2 regions of the Streptomyces sp. NPDC056883 genome follow, and region 1 is predicted to be linked to the other one. Evidence: riboswitches for the same ligand, from Rfam matches in the RefSeq annotation. Region 1 holds a riboswitch; the other holds the start of a gene.
The links. A riboswitch is a leader RNA that binds a small molecule or an ion and turns the genes downstream of it on or off. The one in region 1 is predicted to bind glycine.
Positions count from the first base shown of each region.

Region 2: linked by a shared signal. The riboswitch ahead of gcvT (glycine cleavage system aminomethyltransferase GcvT) and the one ahead of gcvP (aminomethyl-transferring glycine dehydrogenase) in region 1 are both predicted to bind glycine.

Region 1 covers NZ_JBHUBS010000020.1:130,706-145,817, reverse strand. Annotated here, with positions in the region: gene ACFRU2_RS34850 (mannose-1-phosphate guanyltransferase) at 1-659, shown strand, start outside; gene ACFRU2_RS34845 (DUF881 domain-containing protein) at 793-1,695, shown strand; gene ACFRU2_RS34840 (small basic family protein) at 1,692-2,024, shown strand; gene ACFRU2_RS34835 (DUF881 domain-containing protein) at 2,030-2,974, shown strand; gene ACFRU2_RS34830 (FHA domain-containing protein) at 3,458-3,997, shown strand; gene ACFRU2_RS34825 (MerR family transcriptional regulator) at 4,017-4,790, shown strand; gene ACFRU2_RS34820 (bifunctional nuclease family protein) at 4,898-5,371, shown strand; partial or broken gene ACFRU2_RS34815 (MerR family transcriptional regulator) at 5,726-6,217, shown strand; partial or broken gene ACFRU2_RS34810 (DNA polymerase IV) at 6,361-7,677, shown strand; gene ACFRU2_RS34805 (PRC-barrel domain-containing protein) at 9,322-9,687, opposite strand; glycine riboswitch at 9,805-9,903, shown strand; gene gcvP (aminomethyl-transferring glycine dehydrogenase) at 10,103-12,988, shown strand; gene ACFRU2_RS34795 (DUF5999 family protein) at 13,086-13,292, opposite strand; gene ACFRU2_RS34790 (hypothetical protein) at 13,571-14,191, opposite strand; gene ACFRU2_RS34785 (glutamate-cysteine ligase family protein) at 14,705-15,112, shown strand, end outside.
Region 2 covers NZ_JBHUBS010000031.1:25,337-40,448, forward strand. Annotated here, with positions in the region: gene ACFRU2_RS39955 (cysteine desulfurase family protein) at 1-1,050, opposite strand, end outside; gene ACFRU2_RS39960 (thioesterase family protein) at 1,492-2,358, opposite strand; gene ACFRU2_RS39965 (trimeric intracellular cation channel family protein) at 2,433-3,089, opposite strand; gene ACFRU2_RS39970 (ABC transporter ATP-binding protein) at 3,403-4,506, opposite strand; gene ACFRU2_RS39975 (ABC transporter ATP-binding protein) at 4,512-5,633, opposite strand; gene ACFRU2_RS39980 (ABC transporter permease) at 5,630-6,628, opposite strand; gene ACFRU2_RS39985 (ABC transporter substrate-binding protein) at 6,755-8,536, opposite strand; gene ACFRU2_RS39990 (ABC transporter permease) at 8,639-9,634, opposite strand; gene ACFRU2_RS39995 (enhanced serine sensitivity protein SseB C-terminal domain-containing protein) at 10,109-10,849, opposite strand; gene ACFRU2_RS40000 (enhanced serine sensitivity protein SseB) at 10,917-11,627, opposite strand; gene ACFRU2_RS40005 (AAA family ATPase) at 11,754-12,440, opposite strand; glycine riboswitch at 12,620-12,723, shown strand; gene gcvT (glycine cleavage system aminomethyltransferase GcvT) at 12,908-14,023, shown strand; gene gcvH (glycine cleavage system protein GcvH) at 14,119-14,499, shown strand; gene glyA (serine hydroxymethyltransferase) at 14,514-15,112, shown strand, end outside.

The DNA.
Region 1 (15,112 bases):
CCTTCGGAGTGCGGTTCGACCCGGTGGGCGAGCGGATCTCCCTCGTGGACGAGCGCGGCCGGATCATCGAGGACGACCGGGCGCTGCTGGTGCTGCTCGATCTGGTGGCCGCCGAGAAGCGCAGCGGCAAGGTCGCGCTGCCGGTGACCACGACCCGGATCGCCGAGCAGGTGGCGGCGTACCACGGGACCCAGGTGGAGTGGACGACGACCTCGCCCGACGACCTGACCCGGGTGGGCCGGGCGGAGAACACCATCTTCGGCGGTGACGGGCGGGGCGGATTCATCGTCCCCGAGTTCAGCAGCGTCTTCGACGGCTCGGCCGCCTTCGTGCAGCTGATCGGGCTGGTGGCGCGGACGCAGCTCACGCTGAGCCAGATCGATGCCCGGATCCCGCGGGCGCACGTGCTCAAGCGGGACGTGCCGACCCCGTGGGCGGTGAAGGGGCTCGTCATGCGGCGGGTCGTGGAGGCGGCCGGGGACCGGCAGGTGGACACCACCGACGGGGTGCGGGTCGTGGAGGCCGACGGGCGCTGGGCGCTGGTGCTGCCGGATCCGGCGGAGGCGGTCACCCACCTGTGGGCCGAAGGCCCCGACGACGCGTCCGCGCAGGCGCTGCTGGACGGCTGGGCAGCGGTGGTGGACGGCGCCGGGCACTGAGCGGCCCGTACGGCAGGACGTAGACCGGAACGGAACGGCGCAGGGCCGAAAGTCCGGAGGACCGGGCGGGGCGCAGACCCCGGCCGGTCCACCGGACGTCCGCATTCGGTGGGAGCGGCGCCGACATGCGACGATGTGCGGCATGTCGCAGCCGCCCCACAACCGCAGTTCGGCACCTCCCGCGCGGCCGGACGCCTCCATGTCGCTGCTGACGCACGTGATGGACCACTCCCTCGACGAGGGCTACGCGGAGGCTTCGGCCCGCCGCGAGGCCGAGGGCACGTCCGGCCTGCCGCGGACCCTCAAGGCCAAACTGGGTCTCGCCGCCGGGCTCGTGCTCGCCGCCAGTGTCGTCACCCTGGGCGCAGCGCAGGCGCGGGCGACCGCACCGGTGCTGGCCAAGGAGCGTCAGGAACTCATCGACCGGGTCGACCGGGCCGACGCGCGCGCGGACGGTCTGGAGCGGGACATCGAACGGCTCCGGGACACCGTCGCCGCCCGGCAGCGCGAGGCGCTCAAGCAGCACGGCGGCGAACAGGGCCAGCTCGTGGCGCTGCTGTCCGGAGCCACCGAGGTGCACGGGCCCGGGATCAAGCTGACGGTGGACGACGCGAAGGGCTCGACGACCGGGAACGGCTCCAAGCCGCGCGAGAGCGCCGGATTCTCGGACACCGGGCGGCTCCGCGACCGCGATATGCAGAAGATCGTCAACGGGCTGTGGCAGTCGGGGGCGGAAGCGATCTCGATCAACGGGCAGCGGCTGACGTCGCTCTCGGCGATCCGGGCCGCGGGGGACGCGATACTGGTCGACAACAGGCCGCTGGTGCCGCCGTACGAAGTGCTGGCGATCGGCGACAAGAAGCGCCTCGGGACCGCGTTCCAGGACTCCGCGGACGGCCAGTACCTGCACGTGCTGCAGGAGAACTACGGCATCCGCTACTCCTTGTCGTCCGAGGCCGAGATGCGCCTTCCGGCCGCGTCGAGCCTGACCGTACGTACGGCTACAGCAGCAGAGCAGCAGAAGGGTGCATCGTGATCGCGGTACTGGGCCTCGTGGTCGGAGTGGTGGTCGGACTTCTCGTCCGGCCCGAAGTGCCGGCCGTGGTGGAGCCTTATCTGCCGATCGCCGTGGTCGCGGCGCTGGACGCGGTGTTCGGAGGCCTGCGCGCGATGCTGGACGGCATCTTCGTGGACAAGGTCTTCGTGGTGTCGTTCCTGTCGAACGTGGTCGTGGCGGCGCTGATCGTCTTCCTCGGCGACAAGCTGGGGGTCGGCTCGCAGCTGTCCACGGGTGTGGTCGTCGTCCTCGGCATCCGCATCTTCTCCAACGCCGCGGCCATCCGCCGGCACGTGTTCCGGGCGTGAGGCCGATGAGTACGAACGACACCCCGCCCGAGGAGCCCGGGGCCGCGGCACAGCGGCCGAAGGCGCAGCCTCCGATGGAGCCGCCGGCCGGGCCCGTGGGCCACGAGCCCGGACCGGGAGGCGAGGAGCGGGGCCCGGAGGAGAGCGGAGCCGCGTCGGCCGGGTACGTGCCCGGCGGGTACGCGCCGGGCGGGCCCGAGCTGACCGGCCCGGAGCAGAGCGCCCCCGAGCAGACCGGGCGGCAGCGGCTGGCGGCCGGGCTGTGGCCGCCGCGGGTGAGCCGTGCCCAACTGATCGTCGCGGTGCTTCTGTTCGTCCTGGGGCTCGGCCTGGCCATCCAGGTGCGGTCGAACAGCGATTCCAGCGCGCTGCGAGGCGCCCGCCAGGAGGACCTCGTACGGATCCTCGACGAGCTCGACGGGCGGACCAAGCGGCTGGAGGACGAGAAGCAGAAGCTCGACGACCAGCGCCGGGAGCTGGAGAGCAGCTCCAACCAGGCCGAGGAGGCCCGGAAGCAGACCGTGGAGAAGGAGCGCCAACTCGGGATCCTGGCCGGTACGGTGGCCGCGCAAGGGCCGGGGATCGTGCTGAAGATCACGGACCCCAAGGGTCAGGTGCAGTCGGACAAGCTGCTGGACACCCTCCAGGAGCTGCGGGCGGCCGGGGCCGAGGCGATCCAGATCAACGGGGTGCGGATCGTGGCGGACTCGTACTTCTCGGACGAGGAGGACGGGGTCGCGATCGACGGTAAGAAGATCACACAGCCTTACGAGTTCAAGGTGATCGGCAAGCCGCAGGACCTGGAGCCGGCGCTCAACATTCCCGGTGGCGTCGTCCAGTCGCTGGAGAAGGAGCAGGCCGTCGTCAGCGTCACACGTCCGGCGAAGATCGTTGTGGATGCCTTGCGGGCTGCGAAGCAGCCTGACTACGCTCGGTCGTCATCGACGTGATGCGGGAGGCGCGGGAGACGGGCTCACGCGGGCGAATGCCTGCGGGGGGTCGACGCACCGAAGTCGCGGTGCGTGGTGGAAACTGTCTGATGGTTACGGACGTTGTAAGTATGTCCGGGTCGGCAGGTGTTGCATTCGGAGTTCGTCCTGCCCCACGGGCGGGTCTGTTTCGGTCAAGGGGAATCGCCCGTGAAGTTGTTTGAGAAGTTGTTCGGCAAGAAGAACCGCGAGGAAAGCGGTGCGGCCAGGCACCGCGCGGGGCATGGAGACGTGGAAGGGCAGGGCGACCGGCCGCTCTTCCGCGACGAGGTCGCCGGGGCGGGTGACATTTCGGGCGCGCACGGCGCGTCGGCTGTTGACCCTGCCGGTACCGGACGCATAGGTTTCGGTGAACCATCAACCTCAAGTACGGGTGGAGGGTTTGCCCCCGACCCGTATGCCACCAATGCCTCCGCGGGGCAGCCGCGGCGCGAGGAGCCGTCCATGTCGGCCGAGCAGATTTGCAGCAGGTGCGGGCACCGCAGCGATGCGGCGAGCCGGTTCTGCTCCAACTGCGGGGCGCCGCTGCGGGCGGGTCTGACGCCGGAGCGTGCCTCGGAGACCACGTCCACCATCTCGATCTCGGGCCTGGAGGCCTACGAGGCCGAGGTGTCGGGACAGACGCACGTGTCGTCCTCGCTGTCCCCCGAGGCCCAGGCCGCGGTGGAAGCGCTGCCCCCGGGTTCCGCTCTGCTGATCGTGCGGCGCGGCCCGAACTCCGGCAGCCGGTTCCTCTTGGACGGCGAGCTGACGACGGCCGGCCGGCACCCGCAGAGCGACATCTTCCTGGACGACGTCACCGTCTCCCGGCGCCATGTCGAGTTCCGCAGGAGCCACGACGGTTTCACCGTCTCCGACGTCGGCAGCCTCAACGGCACGTACGTGAACCGTGAACCGATCGACTCCGTCGCCCTGCACAACGGCGACGAGGTGCAGATCGGCAAGTACCGGCTGGTCTTCTACGCGAGCCTGCGGGGGCACTGACCCTTCAAGGGAAGGTCCCATGCTGCGTATCCCGGCAGGCGGTGCCGCCAAGAGCGGCACCGCCACCGCCGCCTCCTCGGGCGTGCGGCTGGTGAGCATCGGCACGGTGCTCACGATGCTGCGTGACGAGTTCCCCGAAGTCACGATCTCGAAGATCCGTTTCCTGGAGGCGGAGGGACTCGTCGAGCCCCGGCGCACACCTTCCGGATATCGCAAGTTCAGCACCGACGACGTGGAGCGCCTCGCCCACGTCCTGCGGCTCCAGCGCGACCACTACCTCCCGTTGAAGGTCATCCGCGAGCAGCTCGACGCGCTCGCGCGGGGCGAGCAGATCCGCATCCCGGCGCCCACGGCGCACGGGGAGTCCGTCGACCCCACGAGCCCCGTCGCCCTCTACGGCGAGGTGGGCCGGGACCGGCCGACCGTGGCCCGGGTGGGCCGGGCCGAGCTGATGGCCGCGGCGGAGGTGGACGAGGTCCAGCTCGTGGAGTGGGAGTCGTACGGGCTCCTCGCGGAGGCGCCCGGCGGCGGTTTCGACGCCGAGGCCGTCACCGTGGCCCGTCTGGTGGCCGATCTCGGCCGATTCGGTCTGGAGCCGCGCCACCTGCGGGCGATGAAGGCCGCCGCCGACCGGGAGGCCGGTCTGGTGGAGCAGGTGGTCTCGCCGCTGCGCCGGCACCGCAATCCGCAGACCAGGGCCCATGCGGAGGCCACCATGAAGGAGATCGCGGGGCTCTCCGTACGGCTGCACGAGGCCCTCGTACAAACTGCTCTCGGGGTGCGGCTGCACTGATCCGGAGGGGTTTTCGGGCCGACTTCGGGCGACTTCGGAGGGGCTTCCGGGCAGGCTTGGGGGAGCCCGACTACCCAAACCTGCCGGGCAGGTCCTAGGGTTGCTGTGTGAACGAGCTCGACGTTGTGGGTGTCCGGGTGGAAATGCCCTCGAACCAACCGATCGTGCTCCTGCGTGAAGTGGGAGGCGACCGGTACCTCCCCATCTGGATCGGACCAGGGGAGGCGACCGCCATTGCCTTCGCGCAGCAGGGCATGGCCCCTGCCCGGCCGCTGACGCACGACCTTTTCAAGGACGTGCTGGAGGCGATCGGCGAGGAGCTCACCGAGGTCCGGATCACGGATCTGCGGGAGGGCGTTTTCTACGCGGAGCTCGTCTTCGCCAGTGGAGTCGAGGTGAGCGCCCGGCCATCCGATGCCATAGCGCTCGCCCTGCGGACCGGGACGCCGATCTTCGGCAGCGACGGCGTGCTCGACGACGCCGGAATCGCGATCCCGGACGAGCAGGAGGACGAGGTGGAGAAGTTCCGCGAGTTCCTCGACCAGATCTCGCCAGAGGACTTCGGCACCGGCCCGCAGTGAGGCGCGGGTCGCGCCGTCCTCCCGGATATTTCAGCCCATTCGAGTAGCCTTTCCCCGCAATGGGGTACGGGAAACCACTCTCAGGGTGATTATCACTCGGCGTGCCGAGTGTGGCGATCGTTGACGCACCCCTGGTGACTGCCTACCTTCGAGATGGCAGGTCAAGGACGGAGGGTCGGCGTGAGAGTCACGGGCGACGGTATGACCGGGGGCATCCCCGCACGGAGTGACGGTGGGCCGTACCCGCTGCACGGTGGTGCGGTGAACTCCGCGCGCCGTCAGCCGGAGCCCGCGCCGGTCGGTTCGGTGGGGCCGGTGGGGTCAGTCGGGTCGGTGGGTGGCGAGCCCGCACCCGAGCAGGTCGGATACCGGGGGCCGACGGCGTGCGCCGCGGCCGGGATCACGTACCGGCAGCTCGACTACTGGGCGCGCACGGGGCTGGTGGAGCCCACGGTGCGCCCGGCGTACGGGTCGGGGACGCAGCGCCTCTACAGCTTCCGGGACGTGGTCGTCCTCAAGATCGTGAAGCGCTTCCTGGACACCGGGGTGGCGCTGCAGAACATCCGCACCGCCGTGCAGCACCTGCGCGACCGGGGTTTCTCGGACCTGGAGCGGATGACGCTGATGAGCGACGGCGCCACCGTGTACGAGTGCACCTCGCCCGATCAGGTCGTCAGCCTGCTCCAGGGCGGTCAGGGTGTCTTCGGGATCGCCGTGGGCGTGGTCTGGCGCGATGTCGAGAACGCCCTGTCGCAGCTGCACGGGGAGCGCGTGGACACGGGCGAGACCGTGGTCGGGCACAACCCGGCCGATGAGCTGGCAGCCCGGAGGAACCGGGCCGTCTGAGGGGCTTCCGGCCGGCCGGTCCCTTGGACGGTCGGCCTTCCGGGCCGGCTTTCCGGGTCGGCTTTCCCGGCCGGTCGGGCTCGGGTCGGCCTGCGGCCCCGGCGGTGGGCCGATTGTCAGTGGTGTAGGGCAGCATCGGAGCTGTGAGATCCGCGCCGACCATCCTGCACCTGGACATGGACGCCTTCTACGCCTCCGTGGAGCAGGCGTCGAAGCCGAGCCTGCGCGGCAAGGCCGTCATCGTCGGCGGGCTCGGGCCGCGCGGGGTCGTCGCCACCGCCTCCTACGAGGCCAGGCGCTTCGGGGTGCACTCGGCCATGCCGATGGCCCAGGCGCGGCGGCTCTGCCCGAACGGCGCGTGCCTGATTCCGCGCTTCAGCCTGTACCGCGAGGTCAGCGACACGGTCATGGCGATGCTCCGGGAACTGTCCCCCCTCGTGGAGCCGCTGAGCCTGGACGAGGCCTTCGTGGACCTGGAGGCGGGGGGCGTCGCCTTCGACGCGGAGGCCGCGCGGGCCGTGGGCGAGCGGCTGAGGGCCGACATCGCCGCCGTGACGGGGCTGAGCGGGTCGGTGGGGCTCGCGGGGTCCAAGATGCTGGCCAAGGTCGCCTCCGAGGAGGCCAAGCCGGCCGGGCTGCTGCTGATCGAGGTGGGCACGGAGCGGGCGCACCTCGCCCCGATGTCGGTACGGACCCTGCCCGGGGTGGGGCCGGCCACGGGGGAGCACCTGCGCCGGGCCGGGATCACGACGGTGGGGGAGCTGGCCGAGGCCGGCGAGGACGAGCTGGTCCGGATGGTGGGCCGCTCGCACGGGGTCGGGCTGTACCGGATGGCGCTGGGCGTGGACGAGCGGCCGGTGGTCGCCGAACGCGATGCGAAGTCCGTGTCCGTGGAGGACACCTTCGACGTCGACCTGCACGACCGGGTGCGGATCCGCACCGAGGTGCAGCGGCTCGCGGACCGGTGCGTGGAGCGGCTGCGGGGGTCGGGGCACTCGGGGCGGACGATCGTGCTCAAGGTTCGGCGGTACGACTTCTCCACACTGACCCGCTCGGAGACCCTGCGGGGGCCCACGGACGACCCCGCGGTGGTGCGGGAGGCGGCGGCGCGGCTGCTCGAGGCCGTGGACACCACGGGCGGGGTGCGGCTGCTGGGGGTGGGTGTCACGGGGCTGGCGGACTACACGCAGGAGGACCTGTTCGCTTTCGCCGATGCGATGGCTGCGCGGGCGGGGGCGGAGGGGGACGCGGATGAGGATGCGGCTGCGGGGTCCGGATCGGCTGCGGGGCCGGGGCCGGGGGCGGCTGCGGATCGTGGCGACGGGGCTGCGCCGTTCGGCCGGCGCGGCGTGGCGCGGGGCGCGGTCGACGCTGACGGGGGCCAGGAGAGCCACGCTCCGGGTGAGGGCGCCGGACAGGGAGCCGTGCCGGTTCAGGACGAGGGCACCGGGCAGGGGCGGGGAACACTGCAGGGCCAGGGGCAGGCCCCTGGGCAGGGTCAGGCGGCCGCGGGCCAGGGTGCTGGGGTAGCGCCGGCTGAGGCCGTGGGCCAGGGGCAAGGTGCTGGGTCCCGTTGGGTGGAGAGCGCGGGGGAGGGTCGGGCCCAGGAGGGGCAGGGCCAGGGTGCTGGGTCCCGTCGGGTGGAGAGTGCAGGGGAAGGCCCGGCACCCCGCGAGGGTCACAGCCAGGGCCAGGGCCAGGGCCAGGGCCAGGGCCACGGTCACGGCCAGGGCCAGGCTGAGGGCGATACTCCGGGGCAGGCACCCCGCGAGGGCCACGGGCAGGGCCAGGACCATGCTCAGGGTCAGGGAGCGGGTGGGCCGGGGGGTGGCGGAGGTGTGGGTGAGCGGTCGTGGCCGGCCGGGAGCGATGTGCGGCATGCGGTGTACGGGCCGGGGTGGGTGCAGGGCAGCGGGGTCGGGCGGGTGACCGTACGGTTCGAGCAGCCCGGATCCGAGCCGGGCCGGGTACGCACGTTCCTGGTGGACGATCCCGAGCTGGAGCCGTCCGCTCCGATGCCGCTGGTAGGGGACCGGGCCGTGGGGGTCGGGGGCTCGACGGCTCCGTAGCGAGCCTGAGAGGTTGCGAGCGCGGGGGGTCAGGGCCGCGCTCGGTCCGTATCGGCGGACCCGAGGACGATTCCTCCTCCTCGCCGGAGCAGACGCGTCGCCGGGCCGGGGCGTCCGGCTGTGTCTGGGGAGTCACACGCACACGCCTGCCGGGGCGCCCGTGAGGGCCGGGACGCAATTCGCGGGCACCTGCTGGGTGCCGGGCTGCAGCCGGGTGCCAGCCGTTGGCCGCGGCCGCTCCCGCGGCTGCGTACGGGATGGGCAGATCGCCGGGACGCGGCAGTGCTGCTGGACCGGCCCTGGCCTGGATCCTGAGGACCTCCCGGCCGCCGCGGTCGCCCGTGCGGGCTGTCCGTACTCGTTGAGTGCGCGGGGTGTCAGGTGTGCTGCCTGCTGAGCGCTCCCTGCGCCGCTGTCCGGCAGGAGGCTGTCCGCTGTCCGCTGTCCGCTGTCCGCAGGCGGCTTTCTGCGGAGCGCTGACTACTGGCGCTGCCTGCCGCCCGCTGGGCGCTCCCTGCCATCCGCTGTCCGCAGGCGGCCACCCGCTGGGCGCTGTCCGCAGGCGGCTTCTCCTTGGGCGCGCTGCCGGCCGTCGGCTGCCCACAGGCGCCTTCCTGTGGAGCGATGCCCGCTGGCGCTCCCTGCTGTCCGCTGTCCGCAGGCGGCTTTCTGCGGAGCGCTGACTACTGGCGCTCCCTGCCGTCCGCTGTCCGCAGGCGGCTACCCGCTGGGCGCTTGTCCGCAGGCGGCTTCCTGGGGTGCGCTGCCTGCGGGCGCTTGACTGCCGTCGGCTGCCCGCTGGGCGATCCCGTCCGCAGGTGGCTGGCCGCTGGGCGCTCCCTGCTGCCCGGTGGGTGCCGCTGGGCGTCGTGTGCGCCCGCCTCGATCCGGGGCAGGCTGGTTTTGCTCGGCGTCCCGGACCTGTGGCCCGGCTCCGGGTGCTGGGGGCTCGGGTGGCTTGTTCGGTGGAGTGGGGGCGCGGGTCTGGCCGGTGTGTGCCGGGTCCCGGTGGGAGGTTGGGAATGGTGGGGGCGGTCAGGGGGTGTCGGGGGTTTTGTGGCCGAAGTCGTGCTGGAAGTCCGACGGGAGGGCCAGGTCCAGGCCGTAGTGGTGGTAGAGCTGCAGCTCCTGTTCGGGGGAGAGGTGGCGGCCGACGCCGAAGTCGGGGGCGTCCTTGATCAGGGAGCGTTCGAAGGGCACGCGCAGGGTGTCGCCCACCATCTCGCTGGGCTCCAGCGGGACGAAGGCGTCCCGGCTGAAGAGTCCGGTGCGTACGGCGGCCCATTCCGGGACGCCCGTGGCATCGTCGAGGTAGACCTCGTCGACGGTGCCGATCTTGGTGCCATTGCGGTCGAACGCCTTGCGGCCGATCAGGCTGCGGGGATCGATGTCGGTCTGCACGGTCCGGTCCCTCCATTGGGCGCAACTCCTCCGTAATGACTACAAAAGTGCATTTCCGGAGAGGGGGCCACTCGAGGGAGACCCCAGATCCTCGCTGGTAGGCTGGGTGACGGCTGTTGACCCTGTGCGGGAGAGTCCTCCGAGTGAGTGAGACGGAGGCGCCGAAGGAGCAAATCCTCCCCGGAATCTCTCAGGCATACGTACCGCACGTGGTGAGGCCACTCTGGAAAGCAGGGGCGGGTACCGGGCGCGCAGTGCCGGTCCCTCTCCTCACCGACGGTGAAAGCCGGACCTCGTGGGCGATCCCCGCGCGGCCCGGTGAAGCTCTCAGGTTGTGATGACAGAGGGGGAGGCCGTCCGGGTGCCCGCGCCGTGGTGCCCCTCGCAGGTCGTACGACCCAGGAGGCCTCCGTACATGACCGCCAACCGCATTCCGCTCTCCCAGCTGGAGCGAGGCATCCCCTTCGAGCAGCGCCACATCGGCCCGGACGCCGAGGCGCAGGCGAAGATGCTCGCCCATGTGGGCTACGGCTCGCTGGACGAGCTCACCGCAGCCGCGGTGCCGGATGTGATCAAGACCACTGCCGCGCTGAACCTGCCCGAGGCGCGCACCGAGGCCGAGGTGCTCGCCGAGCTGCGTGAGCTCGCCGACCGCAACCAGGTGCTGTCGTCGATGATCGGTCTCGGTTACTACGGGACCTTCACGCCGCCGGTGATCCTGCGCAACGTCATGGAGAACCCGGCCTGGTACACGGCGTACACGCCGTACCAGCCGGAGATCTCCCAGGGCCGCCTCGAAGCCCTGCTGAACTTCCAGACCGTCGTCGCCGAGCTGACCGGCCTGCCGACCTCCGGTGCCTCCCTGCTCGACGAGGGCACGGCTGCCGCCGAGGCCATGACCCTGGCCCGCCGCGTGGGCAAGGCCAAGGGCAACGTCTTCCTCGTCGACGCCGACGCGCTGCCGCAGACCATCGCGGTGATCCAGACCCGCGCCGAGCCGATCGGCATCGAGGTCGTCGTCGCCGATCTGAGCGAGGGGATTCCGGCCGAGATCGCCGAGCGCGGCGTCTACGGCGTGCTCCTCCAGTACCCGGGTGCTTCCGGCGCCGTGCGGGAGATCAAGCCGGTCATCGAGCAGGCGCACGCGCTCGGTGCCATCGTCGCCGTCTCCGCCGACCTGCTCGCCCTGACGCTGCTGACCTCGCCGGGCGAGCTGGGCGCGGACATCGCCGTCGGCACCACCCAGCGCTTCGGCGTTCCGATGGGCTTCGGCGGACCGCACGCCGGCTACATGGCCGTCCAGGCCAAGCACGCCCGCTCGCTGCCCGGCCGCCTCGTCGGAGTCTCCGTGGACGCGGACGGCAACAAGGCGTACCGCCTGGCGCTGCAGACCCGTGAGCAGCACATCCGCCGCGAGAAGGCCACCAGCAACATCTGCACCGCGCAGGTGCTCCTCGCCGTCATGGCCGGCATGTACGCCGTCTACCACGGCCCGGACGGGCTGCGGACGATCGCCCGCCGCACGCACCGCTACGCGGCTCTGCTCGCGGCCGGTCTGACGGCCGGCGGGGTCGAGGTCGTCCACGGCGCCTACTTCGACACCGTCACCGCGCGGGTCCCGGGCCGGGCCGCCGAGGTCGTGGCCGCGGCCCGCGAGGGCGGGGTCAACCTGTACCAGGTGGACGCCGACCTGGTCTCCGCGTCCTGTGACGAGACCACCCTGCGTGCCGACATCGACGCGGTGTGGGCGGCCTTCGGGGTCACCGCCGACCTGGAGGCGCTCGACGCCACCACGGCCGAGGCGCTTCCCGAGGGGCTGCTGCGCTCGGACGAGTACCTGACCCACCCGGTCTTCCACCAGCACCGCTCCGAGACCGCGATGCTGCGCTACCTGCGCAAGCTCTCGGACAAGGACTACGCGCTGGACCGCGGCATGATCCCGCTGGGCTCCTGCACCATGAAGCTCAACGCGACCACCGAAATGGAGTCGGTCACCTGGCCGGAATTCGGCCAGTTGCACCCGTTCGCCCCGGTCGAGCAGGCCGAGGGGTACCTCACGCTCATCACCGAGCTGGAGGAACGTCTCTGCGAGGTCACCGGCTACGACAAGGTCTCCATTCAGCCGAATGCCGGCTCCCAGGGTGAGCTCGCCGGCCTGCTGGCCGTCCGCGCCTACCACCGGGCGAACGGCAACGAGCAGCGCACCGTCTGCCTCATCCCGTCCTCCGCGCACGGCACCAACGCCGCGAGCGCCGTGATGGCCGGCATGAAGGTCGTCGTCGTCAAGACCGCCGACGACGGCGAGGTGGACGCGGACGACCTGCGCGCCAAGATCGAGCAGTACCGCGACGAGCTCGCCGTGCTGATGATCACGTACCCCTCCACGCACGGTGTGTTCGAGGAGCACGTCGCCGACATCTGCGCCCAGGTGCACGACGCCGGCGGCCAGGTCTACGTGGACGGTGCCAACCTCAACGCCCTGGTGGGCCTGGCCAAGCCGGGTCACTTCGGCGGCGACGTCTCGCACCTGAACCTGCACAAGACCTTCTGCATCCCGCACGGCGGCGGCGGCCCGGGCGTCGGCCCGGTCGGTGTCCGGGCGCACCTGGCCCCGTACCTGCCCAACCACCCGCTCCAGCCGACCGCCGGTCCGGAGACGGGCGTCGGCCCGATCTCGGCCGCTCCGTGGGGCTCGGCGGGCATCCTGCCGATCTCCTGGTCGTACGTGCGTCTGATGGGTGGCGAGGGCCTCAAGCGCGCCACCCAGGTGGCCGTGCTCGGCGCCAACTACATCGCCAAGCGCCTGGAGCCGCACTACCCGGTGCTCTACACCGGTCCGGGCAACCTGGTCGCGCACGAGTGCATCATCGACATGCGCCCCCTGTCGAAGGCGACGGGCGTGAGCATCGACGACATCGCCAAGCGCCTGATCGACTACGGGTTCCACGCGCCGACCATGTCCTTCCCGGTCGCCGGCACGCTCATGATCGAGCCGACGGAGTCCGAGGACCTCGCCGAGATCGACCGCTTCTGCGACGCGATGATCGCCATCCGCGCCGAGATCGAGCGGGTCGCGGGCGGCGAGTGGCCGGTGGACGACAACCCGCTGGCCAACTCCCCGCACACGGCGGCTGCCCTGGGCGGCGAGTGGAACCACCCGTACACCCGCGACGAGGCCGTCTTCCCGGGCGGGGTGTCGGCCGCGGAGAAGTACTGGCCGCCGGTGCGCCGCATCGACGGTGCCTTCGGTGACCGGAACCTGGTGTGTTCCTGCCCGCCGCTGGACGAGTACGACAACTGATGCAGTGACATGCAGAAGTGACATGACGAAGTGACATGACGAAGGGGCCGGTCCGGGAGTTCTCTCCTGGGCCGGCCCCTTTCGTTTCCGTCGTGGGCTAGGCCGCCTTCATCACCTGCGTTGCCGCGAGCGGGCGGTGCGGGGCGATGATCCGGCCGTCCGGCAGCAGCTCACCGGTGTCCTCGAAGAGCAGGACGCCGTTGCACAGCAGGCTCCAGCCCTGCTCCGGGTGAACGGCCACGGGGTGCGCAGCCTCCCGGTCGGCGGAGTCGGCGGACGGGCATGCTGGCTTGTGCTGGCACATGGATGCGTTCTTTCGCTGCGGTGTGGTCTGTGTGCTGCGGCTCGGTGCGTTGTGCGCGTGGTTCATGGCCGCCCCCCGTATCAACGACTTGGCTCGGTCAGAGTCCCCAGTGTTCCCCCACGGCGTGGTGTCCGGAGGGATTTCCCGGCAGCTGTCCTCATAGATTGATGACGCATCACCCGTGCGGGCGGTTCAGCTCAACTCCCCTGTCATTTCGGATGGTTAGCCGGGGGCCCGAGTGGGCTAGGCCGAATGGGCAGAACCGGCCAGGGGCCGGGTCAGGCGGCCGGTGCGGCCATGGAAGGCGGCACCGGGGGAGCCGTCGGCGTGAGCCGGTGGGTCAGTACGGGCAGCAGTTCGGACACGGGGTGCGGGCGGTAGGCGGCGATGCCGGGCGGGGCGGGGGCGAGGGGGACCAGGAGGTCGGCGGCGGCCGGCAGGCCGGCGGAGGCGTCGGCGCCCACCGATCCGTGCAGCCACAAGGTCAGCATGTACAGCTCCGGTACGGACAGCAGGCGCGGCTGGTAGTTCTTGCCGAGCGATTCGGCCTGGCGCAGCGCGCGTTCGGTGGCGGCGACGTAGGGGCCCTCGAAGAAGTGGGAGAAGACCCAGCCGTCGGGGGTCAGCCGGGTGTCGGCCGCCGCGACGTAGCGGTCCCCGCTGCGGATCAGGAACCGCCAGCCGGTCAGCCGGGTGCGCGGCGGCCTGCCGCCGGCGGTCAGGCCGGAGATGTGCAGCCGGTCCAAGACGTGGACGGGCAGTGGCAGTTCGGCGGTCATCGGTCCCTGGAGGGAGCGCAGGGCCGGGGTGTGCGCCTCATGGACGGCGGTGGGGGAACCGAGGGCCGCGAGGACGCTGCGCAGGGCGGGCGCGGGAGCCGGAGGGACGTGCAGCGGCATGGTGGGTCGCCTCTCGCTTGGGAGACCTGTGGAACGGGGCGGGTACGGGGTGCGGACGGCGCTGTCGCATTCTGGGGTCAGAGGGGGGCTGAGGGGCAATGGCCGCGCGCCAACTCTCTGCCTCGCATGCGGAGTTTATCTGACATGTGTTCACGCAGTGTTTCGGCTAGCTGTCCCGCCTATTGCCGACAAGGCGCTTACCGGTCCCTCTGACGTGGCATTCATGCCGGGTGCGCGCAAAAATTCCGCGCTGACCTCGGAGGTTACCGGATGACGGCTCGGCTGAAAAGCGTCGGTTATCGATAACCGGCAAGGTCTACGCTGTATTTGCGTAGCGCCGCTTGCCAGGTGAATGTGCCAAAGCGCCCGTCGGCCAAACCGGCGCGCGCTCCCCGCCAGTCGCGCCCCTTCCGCGTTATCGATCACGCCGCCGGGGCATCATCGACCGTAACGCGCGCCCGGGCGGGGGATCCATTGCCTGCCGGCCGGGCCCAGTCGAGGAGGGACGCTCCGATGGGGGAGAAGGTCGTGGCGGGCGGATTCGACCTGTCCGATCGGCAACGGTACCGGAGGAAGCTTCATGAGTGCCTGGAGGTACTGGAGCGACTTCTGGAGGAGAAGAGGTTCGATCGCCCCAAGAACATGATGGGGCTGGAGATCGAGTTGAATCTCGCGGGTGCCGACGGGTTGCCGAGAATGGTGAATGCGCAGGTCCTCGAGCGTATTGCGAGCAACGATTTCCAGACCGAACTGGGAATGTTCAACCTGGAGGTGAACGTACTTCCGCACCGGCTCGGCGGCCGGGTATTCGACCAGCTCGCCGAGGAACTGAGCGCGGGTCTCGGCTATGCCCACCGGCAGGCTCTGGAGGTCGACGCCGGGGTGGTCATGATCGGAATTCTGCCGACGATCTCTCGCACC
Region 2 (15,112 bases), on a different contig from region 1:
GGCCAGGCGCGGGTCGGTGCCGGTGGCCAGCAGCACGTGGCTGGGCTGCGCCACGCCGGCCGTGCACGCGGAGCCGGTGGAGCACTCGATGCCCTGCGCGTCGAGCAGGAGCAGCAGGGAGTCCCCCTCGCAGCCGGGGAAGCTGAAGTGGGCGTTGGCGGGGAGCCTGCCGTCCGGGTCGCCGCCCAGGACCGCGTCGGGGACCTCGCGGAGCACGGCGGCGACGAGCCGGTCGCGCAGGGCGCCGATCTCGGTGGCGAACCGTTCGCGCCGCTCCGCGGCGAGTACGGCGGCCACCGCGAAGGCGGCGATGGCCGGGACGTCGAGGGTGCCGGAGCGCACGTGCCGCTCCTGGCCTCCGCCGTGCAGGACGGGTACGGGGGTCTGGTCGCGGCCGAGCAGCAGCGCGCCGATCCCGTACGGTCCGCCGACCTTGTGGCTGCTCACGGTCATGGCGGCGAGGCCGCTGTCGCCGAAGCGGACATCGAGCTGGCCGAAGGCCTGGACGGCGTCGGAGTGCAGCGGGATGCCGGACTCCCTTGCGACGGCGGCCAGTTCGGCGATCGGCATGACGGTGCCGATCTCGTTGTTGGCCCACATGACGGTGGCCAGCGCGATGTCCTCGGGGCTCCGCTCGATCGCCTCGCGGAAGGCCTCGGGGTGCACGCGCCCGTATCGGTCCACGGGCAGGTACTCGACCTGCGCGCCCTCGTGTTCGGCGAGCCAGTGCACGGCGTCGAGGACGGCGTGGTGCTCCACGGGGCTGGCGAGCACCCGGGTCCGGGCGGGGTCCTGGTCCCGCCGGGCCCAGTAGAGCCCCTTGACGGCGAGGTTGTCGGCCTCCGTGCCGCCGGCGGTGAAGACCACCTCGCTCGGACGGGCCCCGAGCGCGTCGGCGAGGGCCTCGCGGGCCTCCTCGACGGTGCGGCGGGCGCGGCGGCCGGCGGCGTGCAGGGAGGACGCGTTGCCCGTGACGCCGAACTGCGCGGTCATCGCCGCAGCGGCCTCCGGCAGCATCGGGGTGGTGGCGGCGTGGTCGAGGTAGGCCATGATCCCCCGATTCTACGAGCCCCCCGCACCCCCACTGCCCCGCCGGGGCCTCACAGCCCGCCGACGGACCCCCCGCCCGCGCGGCGACCTGCCCTTCCGTCCGGGCCCGGAGCGCTACGGCCGCGCCGCGCGCGGGGCCGGACCCGGCTGCGGGTGTGCCGCTGCGCGGGGCCAAGTCCCCTACCCGCCCTTCCACCGTTCCCCGGGCTCCGCCCGGACCCGCAAAGACCCTGGGGCTCCGCCCCAGACCCCGCGCCTCAAACGCCGGCGAGGCTGGATGTACCCAGCCCCTCCGGCGTTTGAGGAACGGGGGTCCGGGGCGGAGCCCCGGGGAACGGGCGAAGGGTGGGTAGGGGAACTCGCCCCGCAGGGCCGACCCGCCACCGCCGGACGGAGTTCGGCGCAGCGCGGCGAAGCCCGCGCAGCGGTGCGGGGAGCGCGTTAAGAGGGCGCCACTACGCGGGGGGCGCTCGCCAGCTGGCGGGACTGGGCCACCAGGCGGTCCGCCGAGTCCCAGACCTCCGCGTCCTCCTCCAGGAAGCCGCCCGCCAGGTTCCGCGTGGTGATCGACACCCGGAGCGGACCGGGCGCAGGGCGGTGGCGGATGTGGGTGGTGAGTTCGACCGTCGGGGTCCAGCCGAGCAGGCCGAGGTCGAAGGAGGTCGGCGGGAGCGCGTCCACCGCGAGGAGGAGGGAGAAGGGGTCGGCGTCGCGGCCGTCGGCGAGCTCGAACCAGGACCGCATCTCCCCCTTGCCCGAGGGCTGCCCGACGGCCCAGCCGGCCGTCGCCGGGTCCAGGCGCAGCCGGAGCCGGTCCACGATCGCGGAGCTGCCGGGGATCGGGGCCGGGCCCGCTTCGGGGCCGAGGCAGTCCTCGTAGGCGGGAATGACGGGCGGGAGGGCCGTGGTGTGGACGGAGTCCGGGAGCGCCGCGAGGTCCCCGTAGGAGGCCAGGACGCGGATCCGCTCGATCTCGGCGCCGTTCTCGTCGAACTGGAAGAGCGAGGCCTGCCCGGTGGAGAGCGTGCGGCCGACCCGTACGACCTCGGTGCGGATCACGGCGGGGCCGGGGACCGACGAGGTCAGGTAGTGCGCGGAGACCGTGAAGGGGTCCGGGTGCGGCAGGGCCGCCGACAGGGCGCGGCCGACGAGGGCCAGGAGGTAGCCGCCGTTGACGGCGGTGATGATCGTCCACCCGGCGGAGAGGTCCGCGTCGTACACACCGGGCTCGCCCGCACGGGCGGTGACGGTGGTGTCGCGGTCGAACTCGCTGTCGCCGATGGAGGCCTTGGCAGCTGCGTGTGACATGGAACGACCGTACACCCGGTCCCTACTAAGCGGTAGCTTTGCTTGGTGTGGCGGCCGCTACGGTGCCCCGCCCCCTACGGCTCCTCCGCCACCGACGAGCGGCGGTTCCACGCGAGGGGCGCCCGCAGGTGGTAGCGCATGGCCAGCAGCCGCAGGACGAAGGTGGTGACGATCGCCAGGGCCGTCGTGACGGCGTTCAGGTTGTCGAAGCTGATGAAGAGCGCCACCATCGAGGCGCCGACGAGGGCCGGCACGGCGTACATCTCGCGGTCGCGCAGCAGCGAGGGCACCTCGTTGACGAGGACGTCGCGCAGGACGCCACCGCCGACGGCCGTCGCCACGCCGAGCGCGGCGGAGGCGGTGAGGCCCAGACCGAACTCGTACGCCTTGGTCGTGCCCGTCACGCAGAACAGCCCGAGGCCGGCCGCGTCGAAGACGTTGATCGCGCGGTTGATGCGCTGGACCTCGGGGTGGAGGAAGAAGACGAGCGCGGCGGCGACCAGCGGTGTGACGAAGAACCCGAGATCGCTGAAGGCGGCGGCGGGGGTGGCGCCGATGACGATGTCGCGGAACAGGCCGCCGCCGAGGGCGGTGACGAGCGCGAGGACGACGATGCCGAAGACGTCGAAGTTCTTGCGTACGGCGAGCAGGGCGCCGGCCGTGGCGAAGACGAAGATGCCCGCGAGGTCCAGGCCGTGCTGGACTCCGGGCGGGAAGAGATCGTGGAGCACGGGCTCATTGTGCCGGTCGCCTGCGGCGTGCTCGAACATGTGTGGTGCGGCCGCGGCTCCGAGGGGGCGGCGGGCCCTGCCGGGCCGGGGCTGCACCCCGTGGGGCCGCGGAGCGTGGCCGGGTGCGGCGCCGTTCCCGGGGGCCGGCCCCCGGACCCCCGCTCCTCAAACGCCGGAGGGGCTGATCTTGCCCGGCGCCGCCGATTCGTCCCGGCGGCGCCCACGCTCCCCGGGCGGGGCCGATGACACCCGGGCGGGCCCGGAGCTCCCCCGGGCGGCTCCGGACCTGGCCGGCGCCGCCCGGGGTGCGGCCTCAGTCCGTCGGGGCGGCCACGGCGTCCGACGCGCCCGGCAGGGCCGGGTCGCCCGGGGCCTGGTCGGGGGCGTTCTCCGGGTGGTGGCAGGCCACCTGGTGGCCGGTCTTCAGCGCGATGAGCGGGGGCTCCTGCGTGGTGCAGACCTGGGTCGCCTTCCAGCACCGGGTGTGGAAGCGGCAGCCGGAGGGCGGGGAGATCGGCGAAGGGACGTCGCCCTTGAGCAGGATGCGGCCGCTCTTGACTCCGCGTCGGCGCGGGTCCGGCACCGGGACGGCCGACATCAGGGCCGTGGTGTACGGGTGCATAGGCGCCGTGTACAGGGACTTGTTGTCCGCGAGCTCGACGATCTTGCCCAGGTACATCACCGCGATGCGGTCCGAGACGTGCCGGATGACCGACAGGTCGTGGGCGATGATCACGTACGTGAGGCCGAGCTCCTGCTGGAGGTCGTCCAGCAGGTTGACCACCTGGGCCTGGATGGAGACGTCCAGGGCCGAGACCGGCTCGTCCGCCACGACGAGCTTCGGCTTCAGGGCCAGTGCGCGGGCGATGCCGATGCGCTGGCGCTGGCCGCCGGAGAACTCGTGCGGGTAGCGGTTGTAGTGCTCCGGGTTGAGGCCCACCAGGGAGAGGAGGCGCTGGACCTCCGCCTTGAGACCGCCCTCGGGCTCGACTCCCTGGAGCTTGAACGGGGCGCTGACGATGGTGCCCACCGTGTGCCGCGGGTTCAGCGATCCGTAGGGGTCCTGGAAGATCATCTGCACGTCGCGGCGCATCGGGCGCATGCCCGACACGCCCAGGTGCGTGATGTCCTTGCCCTCGAACTCGACCTTTCCGCCGGTCGGTTCGAGCAGCCGGGTGATCAGCCGGCCCATGGTCGACTTTCCGCAGCCGGACTCGCCGACGATGCCGAGGGTCTCACCGGGGTAGACCTCGAAGTCGATGCCGTCGACGGCCTTCACGGCCCCGACCTGGCGGCGCAGCAGCCCCTTGGAGATGGGGAAGTGCTTGACCAGTCCGGTCACCCTGAGCAGCGGCTCCGGGGAGTCCACCGCCTGGGCCGGGACTGTGACCGTGGCGGCCTTCTCGTTCTTGCTCATGTCGGTCACAGCTTCGGCGCAATCTCTTCGGTCCAGATCCGGTCCCGCTGCTCCGGGGAGAGGTGACAGGCGGCCCAGTGCCGGCCGGCGCCCTCCGCGGAGGTGTCGACGAGGGACAGCTCGGGCCGTACGGTCCGCGTGACATCGCCCTTGGGCAGGTCGGCGTACGGGCACCGGGGGTTGAAGGCGCAGCCGCTCGGGATGTTGATCAGGCTGGGCGGCGAGCCCTTGACCGGGATGAGGCGCTCGGTCTGCTCCCGGTCGATGCGGGGCATCGAGCCGAGCAGGCCCCAGGTGTACGGGTGGCGGGGCTCGTAGAACACCTTCTCCGCGCTGCCGCGCTCCACGCACCGGCCGCCGTACATCACGAGGAGGTCGTCGGCCATCTCGGCGACCACGCCGAGGTCGTGCGTGATCATGATGACCGCGGAGCCGAACTCCTTCTGCAGGTCCCGGATCAGGTCGAGGATCTGCGCCTGGACGGTGACGTCGAGGGCGGTGGTGGGCTCGTCCGCGATGAGCAGTTCGGGGTTGTTGACCAGCGCCATCGCGATCATCGCGCGCTGGCGCATGCCGCCGGAGAACTCGTGCGGGTAGCTGTCGACCCGCTTGTGCGGCTCGGGGATGCCCACGCGGTCGAGGAGCTCGACCGCCCGCTTGCGGGCGGCCTTCTTGTCGACCTTGTGGTGGACCCGGTAGGCCTCGGCGATCTGCTTGCCCACGGTGAAGTAGGGGTGCATCGCCGACAGCGGGTCCTGGAAGATCATCGCGATCTCCCGGCCGCGCAGCTTGCGGACCTCTTCCTCGGGGCTGGACAGCAGTTCCTTGCCGTCGAGCCAGATCTCGCCGGAGATCCGGGCCCGCTGGCGGCCGTACTGGCCGACGCGGTGCAGGCCCATGATGCCCAGCGAGGTCACCGACTTGCCGGAACCGGACTCGCCGACGATGCCGAGGGTCTTGCCCTTCTCCAGCGTGAAGGAGAGTCCGTCCACGGACTTGACCAGGCCGTCTTCCGTGGGGAAGTGGACCTTGAGGTCGCGTACGTCGAGGAACGCGGTGCCGGGTGCGCCGGAGGCGACGGGCTCGTTCAGTGCGCCCGTCACGGCGGGCGTCGTCGAATCGGTCATGACAGCCTCACTCGGGGGTCGATCACCGCGTACAAGAGGTCGACGACGAGGTTGGCCGCGACGACGAAGAAGGCGGAGATCAAGGTGATGCCGAGAATGACCGGCAGGTCGTGCTCGCTGATGGCGCGGACGGCGCTGTAGCCGAGGCCGTGCAGCGAGAAGGTGTACTCGGTGAGGACGGCGCCGCCCATCAGCGCGCCGAGGTCGAGACCCAGGACGGTCAGGATCGGCGTCATGGTCGAGCGCATCGCATGCTTGCCGATGACGACGGGTTCCGTCAGTCCCTTGGCGCGCGCGGTGCGGATGTAGTCCTCGTTGAGCACTTCGAGCATGGTCGCGCGGGTGAGTCGCGCGTACATCGCCGCGTAGAGGAAGGCGAGCGAGATCCACGGCAGGACCATGCCGTTGAACCAGGCTCCCGGATCCTCGGCGAAGGTCTTCTCCGGCCGTCCGAACCAGCCGAGCTGGTCGGAGAAGAGGGCGATGGCGAGCATGCCGGTGAAGTAGATGGGGAGGGAGACGCCGGCGAGGGCGAGGCCCATAGCCGAACGGTCCAGGACCGTACCGCGCTTGAGGGCGGAGATGACGCCGGCGGCGACACCGCCGATCACCCAGAGCACGACGGCACCGGCGGCGAGCGAGAGGGTGACGGGCAGCCAGTCGGTCAGCAGCGGCCACACCTCCTGCTCGGTCTTGAAGGAGTAGCCGAAGCAGGGCGCGGCGCATTGCGTGACGTCGTTGCCGTTGGCGTACGTACGACCCGCCACCAGCCCGACGACGAACTTGCCGAACTGGACGAGGATCGGGTCGTCGAGACCCATCTTCTGCCGGATGCCTTCGATGGCGGCGGGGTCGGACTGCTTGCCGACGAAGTACAGGGCCGGGTCCGTCCCGATCATCTTCGGGAAGAGGAAGAAGATTCCGAAGGTCACCAGCGAGATGACCAACAGCATGACGATGACGGCGAAGATCCGCCGGATGAGATATGCAAGCACTGCGCTCGGCCTGGCCGCGGCCCGGGGACGCCCTCTTCTGGAGAGCGCCCCCGAGCCGCCGCCGCGGCCATCACCTGCCCTTCGTGCCTAGCGGGTGTGGCACTGGAACTGAATCGGACGGTCGGTCTACTGGACGCCGAGCGAGGCGTAGTCGTAGCGGCCGTTGTACGCGTCGGAGGTGTAGACGTTGGTCAGACGGCTGCTGCGCCAAGAGATCGTCTTGTCGTAGACGAAGGGCAGGTAGACCGCGGCCTCGGAGACCTTCTGGTTCATCTGCTTGTAGATGTCGCCGGCCTTGGCCGGGTCGGTCTCCGCGATGGCGTCGTCGAACAGCTTGTTGATCGCCGGGTCGTTGAGCTCGGAGAAGTTGTTGTTGCCGCTCTGCAGGATGAAGCGGCCGTCGACCAGCGGCTGGGAGAAGCCCTGACCGGTCGGGAAGTCGGCGCCCCAGCCCATGATGATGATGCCGTAGCCCTTCTCCTTGACCACCTTCGGCGAACCGATGATGCCGGAGGTCTGGGCGCCGTCGAACTGGTCGACGTCGGCCTCGATGCCGACCTGCTTCAGGGCGTTCTGCAGGGAGACGGCCGTGGCGACCTCGACCGGCTTGTTGTTGCGGACCGCGATGGTGGTCTTGAAGCCGGTCTCCTTGCCACAGGCCTTCAGTGCGGCCTTGGCCTTCTCGACGTCGGGCTTGCCGTCGTTCGTCAGGACACCGTACGGGTCGTACTTGCCGTCAGCGCCCTTGATGCCCAGCGGCAGCATGTTGGGGGCGATGTCGCCACCGGCCTGCGGGCCGCCGCGGGCGGTCTGCAGGGACTTGTGGTCGGCCGCGTAGATGACGGCCTTGCGGCACTCGATGTTGTCGAACGGCGCGACGGTCTGCGGCATCACGGCGTACCGGATGAAGCCGGTCTGGCCGTTGTCCAGGTTGTCCTTGTGGTCCTTCAGCGCGGTGGCGCGGGCCGCCTGGCCGATGCCGGTCGCGTTGATGTCCAGGTCGAACTCGCCGTTCATCAGGCGCTTGTCCATGTCGTCCGCGTTCGCCATGAACGTGACCGAGATGGTGTCCGGGAGCGCCTTGCGGATGGTGTCCGACTCGGCCTTCCAGGCGGTGTTGCGCGAGAGCTTCATGCTCTTGTTGGGCTCGTACGAGTCGATCTTGTACGGGCCGTTGGAGAAGGGCTTGAGGCCGTACTTGGCCGCGGTGTCCTTGTCCTGCTTGACCGGGCTGGCGGCCGGCATGGCCAGCATCTGCTCGAAGTCGCCGTTGGGCGCGGGGAGCTTGAAGATGATGGTCTTCGCGTCCGGCGTCTCGATCGCCTTGAGGCCGAGCTTGTCCGGGCTGGTGTCCTTGTACGGACCCTGGTACTCGGTCTTCGGGTCGAGGACCTGCATCAGGTAGACCGGGCCGCCGGAGATGACGTCCTGGGCCCAGGTGCGCTCGATGCCGTACTTCACGTCCTGGGCGGTGACGGGGGTGCCGTCCTCCCAGGTCACGTTGTCCTTGAGGGTGTACTTGTAGGTCTTGCCGCCGTCGCTGATCTCCGCGTTGGCGGTGGCCAGGTCGGGGACGAGCTCGGTGCTCTTGGTGCCCGGCTCCGCCTTGAAGCTGACGAGCTGGCGGGCGTAGTACCGGGAGAAGTCCCACATGAAGCCGTAGTAACCGCGCTGCGGGTCCCAGGAGTCGGCTTCCTGGGTACCGACGAACTTCAGCTCGCCGCCCGCCTTGGTGGAAGCGTTGGCGACCTTGCCGATGGCGGCGTTGAAGCCGGCCGAGGCGGACGGCTTGTCCCCGTCCTTGGCCTTGCCGTCGTCTCCGCCACAGGCGGTCGCGGACAGCATCGTCGCGAGCACGACGGCCGTGCCGGCGACAAGCCTGCGCTTGGACATGCGATGGGTAGTCACGATGCTCGCAACCCTCCGTTGTGATTCCGGTTCGAAGCCGGGTTCCGGTGTGCCCTGCGGTTCTGACCTACGGGTGCCCTGCGGGATGACCTGCGGGGACGGCTAACGGGAGCCCTTCGGGTCGAGGGCGTCGCGGACGCCGTCGCCGAAGAGGTTGAAGGCCAGCACGGTGATGAAGATCGCCGTGCCGGGGAAGATCATGAAGAGCGGATCGTCCTCATAGGTCCGCACGGCCGTCGAGAGGGTCTCGCCCCAGGACGGTGTGGGCGGCTTGACGCCGACGCCCAGGAAGCTGAGCGCGGCCTCGGTCAGCACGTTGGTGGGGATCATCAGCGTCGCGTAGACGGTGATCGGCGCCACCAGGTTCGGCAGCAGCTCGCGGAAGAGGATGTACATCCGGCCCGCGCCCAGGCTCCGCGCGGCTTCGACGTACTCCCGTTCGCGCAGCGACAGGGTCTGTCCGCGGACGATGCGGCCGATGTAGGGCCAGCCGAAGAAGCCGATCACCAGGACCAGTACGGCGATCCGCAGACCGGATCCCTCGAAGCCCCAGAGCTTGGCGGGGACGACCGAGACCAGCGCGATGATGAAGAGCAGCTGCGGGAAGGCCAGCAGCAGGTCCATGACCCGGCTGATGGCCGCGTCGACCCAGCCGCCGAAGTAGCCGGCGACGATGCCGAAGAAGGTGCCCAGGGAGACCGCCACGAAGGCGGACAGGAAGGCGACCAGCAGGGAGATGCGGGCGCCGTAGATGATGCGGCTGAACACGTCGCGGCCGTTGACCGGCTCGACGCCCAGCAGGAAGTCGCCGCTGATGCCGCCGTAGTCACCGGCGGGCAGGCCCAGCAGCGGGTCCAGCAGGTCTTCGTGCAGCTCCTCCGGGGGGTGGCCGAACGCGCTGACGATCAGCGGCGCGAACAGTGCGACGAGGATCAGCAGGAGCACGACGAAACCGCCGGCCAGCGCGACCTTGTCGCGCTTGAGCCGCATCCAGGCGATGCGGCCGGGCGAGCGGCCTTCGATGGCCTTGGCGGGGACGTCGGCTACGGACACGGGTGCGGGTGTCTCCGCGCTCATGTCGTGCAGTGGTGCCGTCATCGTGGTGGGGACCCCTCTCGGCCGACGGGTGGGCCGGCCCATGCCCGCCGCTGTGGCGGCGTTGGTGCGGAGTGGCGCTCGGAGTGCGAGGTACGGATGCGTTGCTGCGGAACGGGCCGTGCTGGTGGTGCGCATGGTGCTGTGCGAAACAACAGGCGAAGTTCCCGTGACGGGATCGTCTTTGGAGGACTCACCCGCTCTTGGGTGGGGAGTCTTCATCGGGCGCTCGATCAGCCGCCAGACCCGCAGGTGAATGGATGCGCAACCGTGATCTGAGGGTCGAGTTCCCGTTATCCGGACTTCGCTGTCATCTCAGCGGAGCAAGACATCCTGTTCGGTACGGAATCGGACATGGCGCCCAACTCGGCGTACTACTGCGCCTATTGGGCGTACATCAGCGTCGAAATCAGGACAACGCAAAGGCCGCACGGAACGACTGTTCCGTGCGGCCTCGGGTGGCTGAATACCGATGTCTCAGTAGGCGGGCGCCTGTCCCTCGCGGTCATAGAAGGGCCTGGTTTGCGCCCGCAGCCACATCGCCACCGGATCGTGTTCGTCCGCGAGCGCGACCGTGCACACGGGCACTCCCTCGGGGACCGCGCCGACCGACTGGCGCATCATCTCGCGCACGGATTCCAGCGCGTGCGCGGAGGCGTCGTACAGGTCGAGCCCGACGGCGAGGTACGGGGACCCCAGCGCGGGCTGCACCCAGGCGCGGCGCAGCGAGCGGACGGCGGGCGTGCGGTGCGCGTGCTGCGTGAGCAGCCCGTAGAACTGCGGCAGCTCGATGGCGGGCTCGGACAGCCGCAGCGGGCCGGCCGGCATCCGGTCCAGCCCGGTGGCGATCCGGCGCAGGTCGGCCCAGGGAATGCCGACGCCGCCGCCCTGGGCGTGCGGGTTGAGCCACAGCCCCCAGCGGTCGGGGTAGAGGGCGCGGGCGATGTCCCGGCCGGTGACCACCTCGTACCCGCGGTTCCAGCCGCTGGCGGCCAGCTCCTGCGGGGAGGTCACGCAGGGCGCGTACCCGAGCCCTTCGACCTCCATGCCCCCGTACTGGGCCTCGGGGGAGCCGGGCTGCCCCTGCCAGAGGAGCATCCACAGCCGCCCCTCGGCCAGGGCGTGCAGGAGAGACTCGTAGCTCTCGTAGCGCCCCGGAGTCACCTGGCGCAGCATGTGCTCGACCTGCCCGACCGCGGCCGTGCCTGACGCACTCACCCGGTACCCCTCTTCGTCTGTTCGTCCGCCCGTCGTCCACGCGTGTCGGCCACCAGCTTAAGCGTCACTACGGCAGGTAGAAGGGGCGTACGCGCTCACGTATGTAGTCGACGACCGGGTCCTCGGCGGCGTCGAGCAGGATCAACTGCACCGGCCAGGGCGGTGGTACGCGGGTCAGGGCGCGGCCCAGCGCGTCCATCGGGGCGTTTCGCATGCCGGGCTCCCATCCCACCAGGTGGACCCCGACGTACAACTCCGGCGCGCCGCCCTCGACGCTGGCGAGGCAGCGGTGCGCGGACGCGACGACTCCGGTGGCGCGGAACTCCTCCGCAGCGGCGGCCAGGAACTCGACCGGGTCCTCCTGCCAGTCGGGCTCGTAGAGCCGGACCCGGCCGCCGGTGGCGGGGCCGTCGAGCGGGCTGCGGCCGGTGCGGCAGAGCTCCGCGACGGCCGGCGGGGGCAGGGGCACGCCGACGGCCCCCTCGGGGTTGACCGCGATGCCGAGCTGCGGGGGCAGGCCGCGGGCGAAGTCCACGGCGGGGGCGACGGCGAAGTCCATGGCGGGTCCGGCGCAGGCGCGGAACTGCTCCTCGGAGCTGTAGACGGGCACGTAGGCGGCGCCGTCGATGTCCATGGTGGGCAGGCTCAGACTGTTCACCCCGCCGGGCAGCGGGATCCACAGGTGGCTCCGCCCGAGGACCTCGAGGATCCGCCCCCCGGCGTCCGCCTGTCCGAGCGCCGCCCCGAGCACCTGCTCCAGCTCGTTACCCGGCCACATGTACGTCTCCGCTCGCTTGCCCTTGGTCTCGACCCGAGATTAACGGGCGCCTGCGACACCCCGGCCGGGGGCCGCCCCCCGCCCGCCATCCGCCGCCCGCTATCCGCTATCCGTCTCCGCCGTCCGCTAGCGGAAGCCGATCGACGTCAGCCGGGACGCCGCCGGCCGGTCCAGCAGGGTCACCGACGCGCAGCCGGCCGGCGGGCGGCCCGCCTCGGCCTCGCGCAGCAGCCGGGCCACCGCGCCCCGGTGCCGGGCGAAGGCGTACGCCGAGACGCCCCGGCCCCGCGCGGCCTGCCCGGCCCGGGCCTCCTCGGGTGTGGTGTCCAGCAGCACGAGGTGCAGCGCGCGGCCGCGCCGCCGGGCCGCCGAGGCCAGCCGCGCCCGTACCCAGCTCTGCGTACCGCAGTCGTGGACGACGGCCGGGGCCCCGGAGCGCAGGACCCGCCACAGGCCCCAGTAGTGCGCGATGCGGACCGCGGGCCGGTACACCGCGTAGGGCAGGGCGGCCGGCATCCGGCGCTCCCACCGCTCGCGGGCGTCCTGGGAATCGATGCCGCCGCCCTCCGCGGCCCGTTTGATCAGGGTGCTCTTGCCGCCGCCGGGCAGTCCGGAGACCACCACGACGTCCCCGGCGGCGAAGCGGAGCGCCCGCGGCCCCTCGGATCCGCGCAGGTCGCGTACGGCTCCGGGCTCCCCCGCCGCCGCGGCCGCCGCCGGATCCCGTACGACGGCGCGCTGCGTCGGCACCCCGGCCACCGCGTCCTCGACGGTGCCCGTGGTCGTCGCCGCCAGTACTCCGAATCTCCGCACAGTGATCGCCTCCCCCGATACGGGTCACGGGACCCGTTCCCCCTGAGTGTAAAGAGACGGTAATCCGGCGGCGCCGGTTCCGTTCCCGGTCCGCTCCGCTTGCGGACCCCCTCCCCCATTCGGCCGCACGTCGTGCAATGATGTGCGCCATCTGGACACCTAACTGCATACCGGCCGCTTGAATCCGCGCGGGAGAGTCCCGGCACGCCGCAAGGCGGTGCCCGGGCGCCGAAGGAGCAAGTACCTCCCTTGAATCTCTCAGGCCCCGTACCGCGTGGATGAGGCAGATCTGAAAAGCGAGCCGCGCCACCGCCCGTGAGGGCTCCGGCGACGGTTCCACCCAAGGTGCAAGTCGATGGCCTTCCCCTTGAAGCGGGGAACTCTCGGCGAACCTCTCAGGTTCCGATGACAGATGGGGAGGAACTCCTCCTCGTCATGTCATGCCCTGGGACCCGGGAGCCACACCCATGAGCACTGCCCCCCGCCTGACCGCCCTCGATGCGCTGCACCGTTCCCTCGGTGCGACCATGACCGATTTCGCGGGCTGGGACATGCCCCTGCGGTACGGCAGCGAGCGCGACGAGCACAACGCCGTCCGCACCAAGGCCGGTCTGTTCGACCTCTCCCACATGGGCGAGATCACCCTGACGGGCCCCGAGGCCGTCAAGGTCCTGGACTACGCCCTGGTCGGCAACATCTCCACCGTCGGCGTCGGCCGCGCCCGCTACACGCACATCTGCCAGGAAGACGGCGGCATCGTCGACGACCTGATCGTCTACCGCCTGGGCGAGACCGAGTACATGGTCGTCGCGAACGCCTCCAACGCCCAGGTCGTCCTGGACGCGATCACCGAGCGCGCCGCCGGCTTCGACGCCGAGGTCCGCGACGACCGCGACGCGTACGCGCTGCTCGCGGTGCAGGGTCCGGAGTCCCCCGGCATCCTCGCCTCCCTCACCGACGCCGACCTGGACGGGCTGAAGTACTACGCCGGCCTGCCCGGCACGGTCGCCGGGGTGCCCGCGCTGATCGCGCGTACCGGCTACACCGGCGAGGACGGCTTCGAGCTGTTCGTCGCCCCCGAGCACGCCGTGGAGCTGTGGCAGGCGCTGACCAAGGCGGGCGAGGGCGTCGGCCTGGTCCCGGCCGGTCTGTCCTGCCGCGACACCCTGCGCCTGGAAGCGGGCATGCCGCTGTACGGGCACGAGCTGACCACCTCCCTCACCCCGTTCGACGCGGGTCTGGGCCGGGTCGTGAAGTTCGAGAAGGAGGGCGACTTCGTCGGCCGCGCCGCCCTGGAGGCCGCCGCCGAGCGCGCCGCCTCCAACCCGCCGCGCAAGCTGGTCGGCCTGATCGCCGAGGGCCGCCGCGTTCCGCGTGCGGGCTTCTCCGTGACCTTCGACGGCCAGGTCGTCGGCGAGGTCACCTCGGGCGCCCCGTCCCCGACGCTGGGCAAGCCGATCGCGATGGCCTATGTCGACGCGGCGCACGCCGCGCCCGGCACCTCCGGCGTCGGCGTGGACATTCGCGGTACGCATGAGGCGTACGAGGTCGTGGCACTGCCGTTCTACAAGCGGCAGAAGTAATCCTCGTACAGCTCGTACCCGCACGTCGGCGCCCCGCGCCGCCCTCGCACGACCACCGTTCGTATCCACTCCCCCGCATCCAGGAGAATCAGGCCATGAGCAACCCCCAGCAGCTGCGTTACAGCAAGGAGCACGAGTGGCTGTCGGTCGCCGAGGACGGCGTCTCGACGGTCGGCATCACGGAGTTCGCGGCCAACGCGCTCGGTGACGTCGTCTACGCCCAGCTTCCCGAGGTGGGTGACACGGTGACCGCGGGCGAGACCTGCGGCGAGCTGGAGTCGACCAAGTCGGTCAGCGACCTGTACTCCCCCGTCACCGGCGAGATCGTCGAGTTCAACCAGGACGTCATCGACGACCCGTCGCTGGTGAACTCGGCTCCGTTCGAGGGTGGCTGGCTCTTCAAGGTGCGCGTCACGGAGGAGCCGGCCGACCTGCTCTCCGTCGACGAGTACGCCAAGCTCACCGCCGGCAACTGACCCAGGGAACCCTGATGTCTGTACTGAACACGCCCCTCCACGAGCTCGACCCGGACGTCGCCGCCGCCGTCGACGCCGAACTCGTGCGCCAGCAGTCCACCCTGGAAATGATCGCGTCGGAGAACTTCGCTCCGGTCGCCGTCATGGAGGCCCAGGGCTCGGTCCTGACCAACAAGTACGCCGAGGGCTACCCCGGCCGCCGCTACTACGGCGGCTGTGAGCACGTCGACGTGGTCGAGCAGATCGCGATCGACCGCATCAAGGCGCTCTTCGGCGCCGAGGCCGCGAACGTGCAGCCCCACTCGGGCGCGCAGGCCAACGCGGCCGCGATGTTCGCGCTGATCAAGCCGGGCGACACGATCATGGGCCTGAACCTGGCCCACGGCGGTCACCTGACCCACGGCATGAAGATCAACTTCTCCGGCAAGCTCTACAACGTGGTCCCGTACCACGTCGACGAGACCGGTGAGGTCGACATGGCCGAGGTCGAGCGCCTCGCCAAGGAGACCAAGCCGCAGCTGATCGTCGCGGGCTGGTCCGCCTACCCGCGCCAGCTCGACTTCGCCGCCTTCCGCCGCATCGCGGACGAGGTCGGCGCGTTCCTGATGGTCGA